2 regions of the Shewanella khirikhana genome follow, and region 1 is predicted to be linked to the other one. Evidence: riboswitches for the same ligand, from Rfam matches in the RefSeq annotation. Region 1 holds a riboswitch; the other holds the start of a gene.
The links. A riboswitch is a leader RNA that binds a small molecule or an ion and turns the genes downstream of it on or off. The one in region 1 is predicted to bind cobalamin.
Positions count from the first base shown of each region.

Region 1 (7,311 bases):
TTGATTTCCCGGGGTTTGCACTTTTTTAGCCACATGTCATCAAAAGGCACCACTTTGGCTCGCCAAACGGTAAATATCGTCGGCCAAAACCCGGTAACCAGCGTCATTTAAATGAACAGTGTCCGATTTCATGGCGCTGTCAGCCAGGAGCTTGGACAGGGTGTTTTCCAGCAGCGGCAACGAATACTCATCGGCAAGTTCGGCATAAAGGGCCGGTGGCGATAAAAACAATTGCCTGTCGGGTACGGCCACCAACAGCACCGGAATTTGCCTGCCCTGAGCTTCCCTAATCATAGCCGCCAAATTGGCTTTGAGGGCGACCTTGTCGAGGTTTCTGAGAATATCATTACCACCTTCGAGTAAGATCACCATATCGGGATGGGATTCTTCCAGCACCTCGGCAAAACGGGCAAGCCCTTCGGCGGTGGTTTCACCGGAGATCCCGCCATTGATGACTTCACAGTCACACAGACGGGCCAGGTGCGCCGGATAATCGCCGTCATCCGGGGCGCCAACACCTACGGTGAGACTGTCGCCAAAGGCCAGCAGCCGGGCATTCTCACCCAAATAAGGCAAACGCGGACCGCCACAGGCGCTCAGCATCAATATGATGGCCAAACAATATCTCAGTCGCACAGCAGTCTCCCTTTCAGTCCACCTGTTATCGCCGAAAAAAAAGCCGGACACAAGTCCGGCTTTTTGTTTTCAGGCATTTATCAGTAGCGCACGCCCAGTGTCAGACTGATCTTGCGGCCTTCACCGGGATAGTAGCCATTGCCCCACTCGCTGTAATAGCCAGAGGCGGCGTATTGCTCATCGAACAGGTTATCCACCCGCAGACTGGCATTGATAGCGTCGATGTTGAAGTTCAGTGCCGCATTGGCAAGCCAGAATGCATCCAACTGGTTGCCCGCGTTGGCATTGTCACCCTCAACAAAACGACTGCCGGTGTAGCTGGCGTCCAGATACAGCTGCCAGTGCTCTGCAAGGTTCACACCTGCAAAGGCGCGGCCGCTGTGTCTGGCCACCCAGGACAGCGCCTTGCCGTCGTTGGGGCCTTTGGTAAATTCGGCATCAGTGTACTGGTAGTCCAGCCCCACTTTAACGACATCGCTGATTTGCCAGTCCCAATCCAGCATGGCGCCATAGCGGCGCGACTCATCGGCGTTGACGTTGGAGCCCTGGAAGAAACCGCCGGTTGGGGTTTCGGCGCTGGGGTCAAATACGATTTCATCTTCCAGCGACAGGCGATACAGGCTCAGACGCAGCGCCTGGGCGTTGCCCAGATAATCCCAGCCCGCTTCATAGCTGCGGCCGGTTTGGGGTCTTAAGCTGCCCTGGGAGGTGTAGGCCTGTTCATCGACTTTGGCAAAGCGGAAGTTGTCTTCTGCACGCAGATAAAAGCGGCTTGCATCGGAAGGGCGATAATTGACGCCAAGCTCCAGCGCGTGGGCATCGTTGTCAAGCTCGCCGCCATTGGGGAAGGTATTGCCATCACGAATGTCATCGGTCACTTCGGCGTAACGGCCACCCACCACATAGCTGAAATGCTCGGTCAGCGGCACGCTGGCCTGCACAAAACCCGCCCACAGCTTTTGGGTGTTGCCCCGGCTCATGTAAGCAGATTCAAATTCCGACTCGCCGCGGGACAGGTCAAAGCCGGTGATAAGCTTCAGCTCTCCGGCACGGGTCTGATATTTACCGATGGCCTTGGGCGAGAATGCCAGCAGTGAGCGCTCTGTGGTGCCCTGACCACCCCAGCTGATGTAGTTCACCCGGGTGTCGCTGTAATCCACATCGGCGCCCAGGGCCCAGTTCCCGTTCAACTGATGCTGATAACCACTGCGGACCGCTTTGGTGATTTCATGCTGATAATCAGTGGCATTGTATTCATTGGCCTGGCGCGGATTGTCGTTTAGCTGCGCTTCATTCAGCGAGCCTGCCAGCAGTCTGTCGTTGTCGAAATACGAGGTTTCAGCAAAAAACTGATTGGTATCACCACGGTACTCAAGGCGGCCCAGCAGGCTGCCGGTCTCGCTCTTGGCGTGATCGCGGTAGTTATCGCTCTTATCGAAATGGCCACCAAAGAAGGCATGCCAGCCGGCACCGATTTCGGTGGCAAAATCGGCCGAGGCATTGAGGCTGTTAAAACTGCCGCCACCAATGCTGGCGCCGCCGCTCTGACCTTCCGGACGCTTGGTGATGATGTTAATCACCCCGCCAACGGCCTGGTCGCCGTAGAGCACACCGGCGCTGCCGGAGAGGATCTCAATTCGTTCAATCTGGCTGACAGAAACCGCCGACAAACTCGGCGCAGCGATATCGATGTTATTCAGACGACGGCCATCGACCAGAATCAAGGTGTTGTTGGCGGCCTGGCCGGCAGCGAAGCCTCGCATGGCGAACACGGGGCCTACCCCGTTATCACTCACCTGAATGCCACTTTGACCGCGCAGCACGCCAGCAAGGTCGGTGGCACCACTGAGGGCTATCTCTTCAGCGGTAATCACTGCCACATTAGCGGCAATATTCAGCGGGGTGTCGAGCTGGCGACCAATCACCACCAGGTGTTCGTCGGCAACGGTTTTGGCGTTGGCAGCATCAAGGGTTGCCACATCGGCAGAGGACCCGGCAAAAGCAGCAGGAGCAAGCAAAGCGCCCACAGTCAGTGCGATAAAAGAAGGTTTGGTTCCCATTTTCCTTTTTCTCCTTCAAGGGAAACGGGGCAGGTTGTCGGCGGCCCAAAGGGAGCCACATGTGCGGATCTGCCCACCGAAATCCACAGCAAAACCTCTTTTGGGCCGGTCTCCGGACTCAGGCAAAACGCCATTACCGTTGCGGGGGCAGTGTCGGATTTGCACCGACTTCCCGATTCTCCCGCTAATGCGGGCACCCAAAGGGTTGACTTAAAAAATAACCGCCCGAACTCGGCGGGCGGCGCATTATAGACGTCTATACGTATAAATGTCTAATACCTTTGTATTGCCTTTCTGGCGTTTCACTTCAGCCTGAGTGGCAACATAGAGGCAATAAATTCAGTATGGTTAGCGGGTGTCAGCGGAATATTCTGCGCGCCAAACACCTGGCCTCGCATGGATTTGTGCATCAGCAGCAATTGCCCAGGGCGCTGGAAAACCGTGTAGTAGCCCACCTCACCTTCCGGCTCGCTGAAAAACGGCCGCTGATTTTCCATGGACTGGTGCTGATTGGGCATCCGGCTGCACCCCAAAATGCCATGAAAGCCCTGATGGCCATCGAGCTGGGTTTCGCCCAACTTGTGGTAAGACGACTCACCTTCACAGCTGCGTTGATACTGGCTCGCCAGGCTATCGAGGAACACCTCCGGCGACGGCGCTTCACCGCCCAGCTTAAAGCTTTGAATACAGATGAGCCCGCCCCATTGATTGAGGTTTTCGCTCGCAGGCACAAACTCGGCACTGACCATGTCGGCGCGGCTGTCCTGTGCCGCCTGTTTCCAGCCGTCCGGCAATTCAAATGAGAAAGGGGCACCAAACAGAGATAACTCCTGGGTTTGGGCCTGGACATTCGCCGCCGCAAACAGGGCGAACAGAGGGAGCAAATATCGGGTCATCATCAGCTTCCGTGATAGTCGATGCCGTTTCATCCTGAAACGGCTGAAAGACAAGGGGAGGCAATGCCTCCCCCGGATGTATCAGGCCAACGCCTTAGGGTTGGCACCGTAATCGTTTTCGTCCTGGCTGTCCTGGCACCAGAAAACTATCAGTACGATAGCGCCAATCAATGGGATAAACCCGATTAACTGCCACCAACCGCTACGACCCGTGTCGTGCAGACGGCGGGCACCGATGGCCAGCGAAGGTAGCAACAAACCAAGCGAGAAAATTGCGGCGATAAATGTCGTGCCCAAAGCCACATCAATGCCAATGGTCACAACATAAAAAATCAAGTAGAACAGGACGAACATCCAGTATTCTTTGCGACGGGCGCGACCTGTGAAATCAGCGTACTTTTTCAGTGCACCAATAAAGTATTCCATGGTTTCTCCTTAAAAACGGGCAATCTCGCCCCAAGTTACCGCACAAAATACGGCTTTATCCTTATGATTCATTCACCTGCTGTTGGCAGGTGGCGATACTTTAACATAGGCCGCACATTTTCAAAGCATCAAAAGTCCGCTTAACGATTAAGGCGAACCAAGGTCGTACCAGCTCAGATAACAAATGTAAATAATTCCCATTTGCATGAGGTCAATTGCTATTATCCTACCGATAACTCAAAAAAGGATAAGCGTATGCGACACTTCACTCTGGCTTTGCTGCTTGGCAGCAGCACCCTGGCAGCACCGGCTTTTGCCTCCGACTGCGAACTCAGCATCAGCGCCAACGACGCCATGCAATTCAGTGCACAGGAGCTGACGGTTCCGGCCAGCTGCAAACAAGTCACTCTGACCCTGACCCACACAGGTACCCTGCCCAAAACAGCCATGGGCCATAACTGGGTGCTAACCAAAGCTGCCGATGTACAGGCGGTCGCTACCGACGGCATGGCAGCTGGCCCCGACGCGGCTTACATCAAGGCCGATGATACCCGGGTGCTGGCTCACACGGCATTGGTGGGCGGCGGCGAGTCCACTTCTGTCAGTTTCAGCCTGGAAGGCCTGGCGCCCGCTGAGGCCTACCGCTTCTTCTGCTCTTTCCCCGGCCACTGGGCCATCATGCAGGGCAGTTTCGTCATCACTCCCTGAGAACGCCTTAACGACGCCAAAGGGGCCCTGAGCCCCTTTTTTGCTGCAAGCTATAACACACGCTGCCCGACCACGTCCTCAAACCCCGCTTCACGGCTGCTGTTTTGCCCGCGAAACGTATATAGTGAGCCTTTTGCCGCCGATGCAGGGAGAAGGCCAATGGCGAAACTCAGTGAAATCCATATCTATCCGGTCAAGTCCATGGCCGCGCAGCGGCTGTCTCAGGCGCGGGTCTGCAAAGAAGGCCTGGCCGGGGATCGCCGCTTTATGGTGGTGCGGCCAAATGGTGAGTTCATTACCGCCCGTACTCATCCGTTACTGCAACAGATCCAGCCCCTTGGAACCGACGAGGCCATTCAGTCCGGCGAGCTCTGGCTCAGGTTTACCGGCAAGCCGGATCTGCGTTTGCAGGCATCGGCCTTTCAACGCACCCAGGTAGCAACCCAGGTCTGGAAGGACAGCTTCAATGGCCTGGCCACCCATCCACTTGCCGATGCCTGGGTGTCCTCCATTTTAGGCGAAAGTGCACAGCTTTTATGGCTTGGCGAAACCTCCGACCGCTACCGCGAAAAGCTCGGCACCCGAGTCAGCTTTGCCGACGGCTATCCACTGCTGCTTATCAGTGAAGCCTCGCTTGACGATCTCAATTTACGGTCCGACGCCATCAGCCAGATGAGCCAGTTTCGCACCAATCTGGTGGTCAGTGGCACCAGCGCCTTCGAAGAAGACAGCTGGAAGCGTATTCGTATTGGCGAGGTCGAGTTCGATGTGGCCAAGCCCTGTGGTCGCTGCGTAATGACCACGGTGCAGCCCGGCACCGCCCGCTTCCATCCCCAGGGTGAACCACTCTCGACCCTGAGCAAGTTTCGCAAAAGTGCCAATGGCGATGTCAACTTTGGCCAGAATTTGATAGCCCTGAACGAAGGCACCATCCACGAAGACGATGTTATTGAGGTACTGGAAACCCAGGAGAGTGAACACTATCGCAATCTGGCCCCGGCAAAACGCGCGCTAATCCTCACCGAGAAACGCGTCATTGCCCGTGATTTCTGTGCCTTCTCCTTCAAAGCCGCCGATGAAAAGCCACTGCCGGGATTCCTGCCGGGCCAGCATTTGGTGTTTGCCGTGGACATCGATGGTGAGCGCCACATCCGCCGCTACAGCCTGACCCATGCACCGGGGGACGGCCTGTATCATATCGCAGTAAAACGCACCGAAGGCGGGCATATTTCCAACTGGCTGCATGACGAATTGGCGATTGGGGGCACTCTGCTCTGCGGACGCCCCGAAGGGCGTTTCAGCCCCAGGGCTGGCACAACACTGCTGCTTATCAGCGCAGGCTCAGGGATCACCCCCATGCTGGCCATGGCCCGCACCGCACTGCTGAAGGCCACTCAACAAGGCGGCGCAACAACTGATGCCAAGCCACTGTCTCATATCCATTTTATCCATCAATGCCGCAGCCAGGAGGACATCCCGGAAGCCGAAGCGTTAGAGGAACTCGCCGCCAGTGGCATGACGCTGGAAATTTGGCTGACCAAGGCTGATGACAGCTGGCAAGGGAATCGTGGTCGCTGGTTTGCTCACGAGTCAGACAGCATCGCCAGGCTTGAGCATCAACTCACCATCACCGAAGCCTATATTTGCGGGCCCGTTGGCTTTATGCAACATGTGGAAGCCCAGTTGCAGGCAGTGGGAATATCCCAGACCCAAATCCACACCGAAAGCTTTGGCGGCCTGGCAGCTCCTGCTGCCAGAGAAGAGAAATCCGTCAGCATTCGCATCGCGGGCAAGGCGTTTCAAGGCAACAACCAAACCAGCCTGCTGGCTCAGGCCGAGTCGCAGGGCATCAGCATCCCCTGGTCTTGCCGCGCCGGGATCTGCGGCAGCTGTAAATGCAGGCTCGTCAGTGGCGAGGTGGTGCAGCACAAAGCCGAAGCCTTATCGGAAGCCGAGCAAAACGCGGGGCTGATTCTGGCCTGCTGCGCTGTGCCGGTGGACGATGTGGACATCAGCTTAAGTTAAGTGCAAACGCCAATTGAAAAAGGCAGCCCGGTGGCTGCCTTTTTTGTGCACAATGACGTCAGGTACGAAGTTTGGCCAGTTCACTATCCTGGCGCCCCACCAGTTTGGCCAGGCTTTCACTGCTTTCACGGGCTCGTTCGGCAAGCTGCATCAGTTCGGCTGCCGAGTCGGAAATGCCGGTAATGTTACGGCTAACCTCTTCGGTGACTGAGCTTTGCTCTTCGGCTGCGGTGGCAATTTGAGTCACCTGATTGGAGATTTCATTAATCCGCTCCACCATGGATGACAGCGCTTCAAATGCCCGCTCGGTTTGTGCCGTGGCCTGTTCGGCCAACTCCACCCCATTGTCAATAATGTTGGTGGCACCACTGACCTCTTGTTGCAGCGCATCAATCAAGCGGCCAATATCATCGGTTGAAGCCTGGGTTTTGGATGCCAGCGAACGAACCTCATCGGCCACCACCGCAAAGCCCCTTCCCTGCTCTCCGGCGCGGGCCGCTTCAATAGCCGCGTTCAGCGCCAGCAGGTTGGTTTGCGCCGCAATCGCACTGATCACTTCC
Region 1 is NZ_CP020373.1:2,874,156-2,881,466, forward strand. It holds gene STH12_RS12540 (GDSL-type esterase/lipase family protein) at 40-636, opposite strand; gene STH12_RS12545 (TonB-dependent receptor) at 717-2,696, opposite strand; cobalamin riboswitch at 2,783-2,910, opposite strand; gene STH12_RS12550 (hypothetical protein) at 2,999-3,595, opposite strand; gene STH12_RS12555 (DUF805 domain-containing protein) at 3,674-4,018, opposite strand; gene azu (azurin) at 4,274-4,726, shown strand; gene STH12_RS12565 (MOSC N-terminal beta barrel domain-containing protein) at 4,886-6,751, shown strand; gene STH12_RS12570 (methyl-accepting chemotaxis protein) at 6,810-7,311, opposite strand, start outside.

Region 2 (7,311 bases), 2.3 Mb from region 1:
GCACAGGCTTACCGGTATGGGCCTCAAGCCAGTCGAGCCCGGATTGAAGCAGGCTGATATCACCGCGAAAGCGGTTGATGACAAAGCCTTTAACCCGCACACGCTCCGACTCGGACAAGAGCGCCAGCGTGCCCACCAGCTGAGCAAATACCCCGCCTTTGTCGATATCGGCCACCAGGATCACCGGGCAATCCACCGCCTCGGCAAAGCCCATATTGGCGATATCGTTTTCACGCAGGTTAATCTCGGCAGGACTGCCGGCACCTTCCACCAAAAGGCAATCATATTGCCCGCACAATCGTTGATGGGAGTCCAGCACAGCCTCCATCGCCATGGCTTTATAACCCTTGCCAGCCGGGCCAAAAAACTCGGCGGCTTCCAGATGAGATAAGGCCTTGCCCTGGACTATCACCTGGGCGCGGCTGTCGGAGGCGGGTTTGAGCAGAATCGGATTGAAGTCTGTGTGTGGCTCAAGGCCACAGGCGATAGCTTGCAGCGCCTGGGCGCGGCCAATCTCACCGCCGTCCTGGGTGACGGCACTGTTGAGCGCCATGTTCTGTGGCTTGAAGGGTGCGACCTTAATGCCCTCGCGGGCGAGTATTCGGCACAGACCGGCCACCAGGGTGGTCTTGCCGGCATCCGAGGCTGTGCCCTGGATCATGAGTGTGGCGCATGCCATGGGTTATCCTCCCATTTGGGGCAACTTCTTTGCTTTCCTGATAGTTACCGTTTCATCCTTGAGGCTTAGCGGCAATCCGGCCACCACCAGGGTGACCTTGTCGGCGAGGGCGGCGATGGCCTGATTAAGCCTGCCCGCTTCGTCCACAAACTGCCTGCTGAGCTCGCCAAGGGGTACTATGCCCGAGCCCACCTCATTGCTGATAAGAATAAGCTGCCCCTGAAATCCTGCCAGTGTGGCCAGCAGTGTATCGCGGGCATCGGCAATACCATTGGGGTTCGAAACAAGACACTGGGTGAGCCAGAGCGTCAGGCAATCCACCAGTACCGGTTTCTCGCTACGTGCCAGCTCATCGAGGCGCTTTGCTAAATCAAATGGCGCTTCAATTACTTGCCAGTTAACGCCCGACTCGAGCCTATCGAGTTTATGGCGCTCGATGCGTGCGGCCATCTCGCCATCACCGGCAAGCGCAGTGGCAAGATAAATGCCTTCATCCGCCAGTTCGCGGACACAGTTTTCGCCAAAACGGCTCTTGCCGCTGCGGGCACCGCCAAGCAACAGATGGATCACGACTGGCTCCAAAGAAGCAGCAGCACCAGATACAACGCCAGTTCGAGTATTTGCTGGCAGGCTCCCAGGGTGTCACCTGTGTAGCCGCCGATATGACGCTTCTGCCAGCGGCCAAGCAGGCTGCGGGTGATAAAAAGGGTCGCCAGAATCACCAGTGTGGCACCAATGCCGGTCAGCAGCAGACACACCACGGCGGCGCTCAGCATCAAAAACAGCACCTCGTCCCAGTGCATTGACTGCGCCAGCGGCTTGGATTTACTGGCATCGTCATCCCGCACATAGGTGTGGCTGAAAATAAAACTCGCGGCAAAAGCACGGCTCAGGGTATGGCCCAAAATCAGCGCGCCCACCACGCTGGACGCTGAATAGAGCGCGAGTTCACTGAGTAGCTGAAACTTAAACAGCAGCGCCAATATCAGCGCCAGAGCACCATAACTGCCAAGACGACTGTCTTTCATGATGTCCAGCTTGCGCTCACGCTCAAAGGCACCGCCAAAACCGTCGGCGGTGTCGGCAAGGCCATCTTCATGAAACCCACCTGTGATGAGCACCGACGCCACCATGGCCAGCACCACCGCCACGCTGGGCGGGAACGCCAACTGCGCCAGATAAAACACCAGCGCCGACAGCAGCCCAACCAGGGTGCCCACCAGCCCGAAATAACGGCTGGCGCGGCTAAGACCTTCGAGGCTGTATTCCAGCCGTACCGGCACCGGGATACGGGTAAAAAAGGTGAGCGCCAACAAAAACAGCTCGAGTTCACGCTTGAATGACATACGTCTTATACCTTCTCAATCCCTGCATCATCGAAACTGGCCATTTCGCGGTAGAAGTTGGCCGCCGCCTGCACCAAAGGCAGCGCCAGCGCCGCGCCAGTGCCTTCGCCCAGTCTGAGCCCCAAGTCCAGCAAGGGTTCGGCCTTGAGGTGCTCAAGCATCAGCCCGTGGGCACGCTCGCCGGAGCGGTGGGCAAAAATCAGATAATCGCGGCACTCAGGGTGCATCTTCACCGCCGCCAGCGCCGCGGCCGTGGCAATAAATCCATCGATAATCACCGGGACGCCAAGCTCTGCCGCCGCCAGTACCGCGCCGGTCATCTCCACAATTTCAAAGCCGCCGACACAGGCAAGCACAGATTGCGGACTGGTTAAGGTGTCCAGATGTAACAGCAGCGCCTGCTCCACCAGCATTTGCTTGCGCTTGAGGGTGGCGGCATCCACGCCGGTACCGCGGCCGACGCAGTCTTTGGCTTCAAGCCCCAGCAGCGCGGCCATCATAGCCGCAGCGCTGGAAGTGTTGCCAATGCCCATCTCGCCCAGACCAATCAGGTTGGTGCCCTCGGCAACATGGGCTCGGACCCGCTCGCGGCCGAAATTAAGGCCGTGCTCCACCTGACCCAGGGTCATGGCAGCACGCTTGTGGATAGGGCCAGTGCCCGCCCCCAGACGACAATCTGTTACCCCAAGACTTGGGTCCGGCGCCGTTAATATACCGGCATCGATGATTTCGATTTCCCAGCCAAGCTGGCGGCAAAACACATTGATGGCCGCCCCGCCACGGGCAAAGTTCGCCACCATCTGCGCCGTCACTTCCGGCGGTGCAATCGACACGCCGGCATTGGCTATGCCATGGTCGGCGGCAAACACCAACATGGCCGGCCGACGGATCTGCGGCTCATCCCCAAGCAGACGCACCAGCGAAGCGGCGAGCCCTTCAAGTTGCCCCAAGGCGCCGGGAGGCTTGGTTTTGCCATCAATGCGCGCCTGAATGTCCGCATCCCTTTGCCTGTCCGGCGGTGTTATTTCAAACATTGCCTATCCTTATTCAAATCCTTTTTAGGCTTGTTATTGGCCTTTGCGACCAAGCAACAGCAGCAGGAAAAAACCACTGCCTATCACGGCGGTAATCACGCCCACCGGCAGTTCCTGAGCGGGCAGCAGCGAACGGGCCAGCACATCCACCCACATCATAAACAGGCCGCCCATCAGCACCACTATCATAAGCGACTGGCGCCCGGGAAACATCAGCCGGGTGATGTGCGGGATCATTAAGCCGACAAAGCCAATGCCACCGCAACTTGCCACCAGCACGGCAGTCATCAAGGAACACATCAGCAGACTGATGATCCTGAGCCTCGCCACCGGCACCCCAAGACCATGGGCGGTTTCATCCCCGGCCGAAAGCGCCAGTAACTGGCGACGCATCACAGATAAAAAGCCAACAAACACCCCGAAGATGGTCCAGGGCAACCAGAGCAGATCCCAACTGGCGCGGGCAAAACTGCCCAGACTCCAAAAAAGCAGTGAAGCTGTTACCTGCGGGCTTGAAAAATACAGCAGCAAACTGCCAAGGGCGCCAAACAGAAACGAGATAGCCACCCCCGAGAGCAACATACGCTCCACCTGACTTTGCAGCCCAAAGCCACTTAAGGCCAGCACCATAAGCACCGAAGCCGAGGCGCCGGCAAAGGCTCCCAGCGGCAAGCTGATACCATCCGCCGCTTCCACAAAGGCGCCGCCGAGCAGGCTGCCTAGGCTCATTACCACGATGGCGCCGAGGGATGCCCCTGAGCTGATGCCAAACAGGTAAGGGTCGGCAAGGGGGTTACGGGTCACCAATTGCAGCGCCCAACCGGCCAGCGCCAGACCTGCGCCGCAGACAAATGCCAGCAGGATCCGTGGCAATCTGAGTTCCAGCAGAATACGGCTGTCAAGATATGGCACGTCCGCCGGGCGCTCACCAATCAGGGCATGCAGGTACACCGACATGGCTTCGCTGAAGTGAATATCCGCAGCGCCAAACATGCTGGCGAGCGCAGGGGAGACCAAACAGGCCAGTACCAGAGCGGCCAGCAGATAATCACGCCGCCCGAGGGGCGTAAACAAGGCGCGGATGCCACTCATATGTGCGCCCCCAGGCTTCGGTCGTAACCGTAAAAGTAATGAATAAGCGGCTTGCCGTGCTGAGGATGGGGCTCAACGGTACAGCACACCCCAAATACGTCGCCAATCAGGGATTCGGTCAACACCTGTTTTGGCGTACCTTTGGCAATCAGCCGGCCGTGATCCAGCAGTAACAGCTCATCACACAGGGCACTGGCAAGGTTTAAGTCGTGAATGGTGCAAAGCACAAACACATCGAGCCGTTTCAAAAGCTCCAGCACTTCAATTTGATAGCGCACATCCAAATGGCTGGTTGGTTCATCGAGGATGAGAATCGTCGGCCGCTGCACCAGCGCCCTGGCAATCAGCGCCCGCTGCTTTTCGCCGCCGGACAACTTGCCAAAGGGCTGCTTGCCGTAACCTTCAAGACCAACCTTGGCAAGCGCTTCGGCCACAGCCTTCTTGTCAGCGGCGCTGTCGGCGCCTAGCCAGCCCTTGTGGGGGATCAGCCCCATGGCGACCACGGTTTCGGTGGCAAGATCAAAAAGCGGCGGCAACTCCTGGGGCACCACGGCCACCAGCCGGGCAAAGGCCTTGCGGGAAAAGGCATCGATGTCCTGACCATTAATCACAATGGTGCCGCTGTCGGGGCGGATAAAGCGGTATAAACAGCGCAGCAGCGACGACTTGCCCGCACCATTGGGGCCAATCACGCCGTACATGCCACGGCCGTTCAGGGTAAAGCTGAGCGAATCCAGCAGCGCCCGGCCGTTCACCTGCCAGCACAGCTCATTCACCGTGATGGCGGTGTTCATAACAGAAGATCTCCCACGGTATCGCCCGGGGGAGCAAAATTGATAGGCATAAAACTCCTCCGGATAACCCGTCCGGATGCATAGGTTAAGTTGCGACAGATAAAGGCAGGTATCCTGACTCGAAGCACGGCTATTAACCCATAGCACACTCGCTTCACACAGTTGCGGGCACAGTCCGGGCTGGCACCAACAGGCACTCCCCGGTTCCCTTTTCACGTCGGGTTGGCTTAGCCCCCGACACCTTTACCCAATAATGTTCAAATTTGTGGCGACCACACGGCCACTAAACTGCAGATTATCCGCGCTTTAGCGCACAAGTTCCATATCCTGCCAGATAAGCTGCCCCTGCCAACCCTGTGCAGTGGCAAACCAACGGGTTCGGACACAGGCGCCATGGGGAATATCAAGGCGGTTATAAAAACCGGCGACTCTGTTCGCCCCAAGCAGGGAGGCCATCATGCAGCGGATCACGCCGCCGTGGGTCACCAGCCACAGCCGCTCGCCATCCCGTGCAGCCAAGAGTATTTGCGTAATGGCATCATCAACCCGCGCCTCGAAGGCCTGCATGGTTTCACCATTGGGGGGCAGCTGGTTGCTCGCATTCTGGCCCCATGGGTCCTGCCACCAGGCTTCCATGGGTTCGTGCTGCCACAGCTCATTAAGACTGCGGCCATCCCAGTCGCCAAAGTCCATCTCGGCAAGGCGGGGCTGCAATTGCACCGCTTGCCCCAAAGGCTGTGCCATCGCCTCGGCCAGCTCACGGCAACGACGCAGTGGCGAACTTAAAATGGCATGGGGCGCAGGCATGTTGGCGGCGCGCCCGGCAATGGCTTCAATCGCTGCTGCGCTGGGTTTACTGTCGGTTTTGCCCCGCAGCACGCCCTCATCTTCGCAGTTGCCGTGGCGCCAAAATATCAGCTCACAGGAAATCATACTGACGCTCGCCTCTGGTTGTTTATCCGCACTCTTTATCCGCGCTGTTTATCCGTGCTGTTTTTCTGCGCTGTTTTTATGCGCCGTGGCCTGCTTGCCCGTTACTTGCTCCGGGGCGGACTTTTCGCGTATTATGGACGTCTATACGTATAAATGTCCAAATCAAATTTCTGCCCCGGCCAAAGGCTGCGCAGAAATCCAGCGCAGCAGCCTCGCCACAGCCTGTTTCAGGTCGTAAACTGGCTTTTGGCTCCACCGGCACTGCCGTTTAAGCAGCCAAAGCCCCACGGGGCGGCGCATTCAGGACTGAACCTTTTTGTACTTTGCAGGTGTTTTTATGGCAACTCCAGTGTTATCCCAGGCGACCAAGGCGCTTGCCCACAGCCGTCAACAGCGACTGAACGAGGATCTCTCCAAACGCATTCTTATCCTCGACGGCGCCATGGGAACCATGATCCAGGGCCACAAACTGGAAGAAGAACACTATCGCGGCAGCCGCTTCGCCAACTGGCACCGCGACGTAAAAGGCAATAACGACCTCTTGGTGCTCACCCAGCCTGAGATAATCAAGGGCATCCACCGCGAGTATCTGCTGGCCGGTGCCGACATTATCGAAACCAACACCTTTAACGCCACCACGGTCGCCATGGCCGACTATGAGATGGAGGCGCTCTCGGCCGAAATTAACCTTGTTGGTGCCCGCATCGCCCGCGAAGTGGCCGATGAAGTGGAAGCCCAAACCGGCATCCCCCGCTATGTGGCCGGGGTACTTGGCCCGACCAACCGCACCTGCTCCATCAGCCCGGATGTGAATGACCCGGGTTACCGTAATATCCATTTCGATGATCTGGTGGCTGCCTACCGCGAGTCCACCGCCACCCTGATTGAAGGCGGCGCCGATATCATCATGGTGGAAACCATTTTCGATACCCTGAACGCCAAGGCGGCGCTGTTCGCCATCGAATCGATTTTTGATGAAGTTGGTCTGCGCCTGCCGGTGATGATTTCCGGCACCATTACCGATGCCTCCGGCCGCACCCTTACCGGCCAGACCACCGAAGCCTTTTATAACTCGCTGCGCCATATCAAACCCATCAGCATGGGGCTTAACTGTGCGCTGGGGCCAAAAGAGCTGCGCCCTTATGTAGAGGAACTTTCCCGCATCAGCGAATCTTATGTGTCGGCCCACCCCAATGCGGGTCTGCCGAACGAGTTCGGCGGCTACGATGAAACGCCCGAAGAAATGGCCGACATCATAGTGCAGTGGGCCATCGAAGGCATGCTCAACATAGTCGGCGGCTGCTGCGGCACCACCCCGGATCATATCCGCGTTATCCGCGAGGCCGTTGGAAAACACGCCCCCCGCAAACTGCCGGATATTCCGGTCGCCTGCCGTCTGGCCGGGCTTGAACCCCTTACCATCAGTGCAGATA
Region 2 is NZ_CP020373.1:343,145-350,455, reverse strand. It holds gene STH12_RS01415 (cobyric acid synthase) at 1-679, opposite strand, end outside; gene cobU (bifunctional adenosylcobinamide kinase/adenosylcobinamide-phosphate guanylyltransferase) at 683-1,249, opposite strand; gene STH12_RS01405 (adenosylcobinamide-GDP ribazoletransferase) at 1,246-2,025, opposite strand; gene cobT (nicotinate-nucleotide--dimethylbenzimidazole phosphoribosyltransferase) at 2,031-3,059, opposite strand; gene STH12_RS01395 (FecCD family ABC transporter permease) at 3,093-4,151, opposite strand; gene STH12_RS01390 (ABC transporter ATP-binding protein) at 4,148-4,945, opposite strand; cobalamin riboswitch at 5,033-5,205, opposite strand; gene STH12_RS01385 (histidine phosphatase family protein) at 5,252-5,878, opposite strand; gene metH (methionine synthase) at 6,216-7,311, shown strand, end outside.
Region 2: another riboswitch for cobalamin. It lies ahead of STH12_RS01390 (ABC transporter ATP-binding protein); the one in region 1 lies ahead of STH12_RS12545 (TonB-dependent receptor).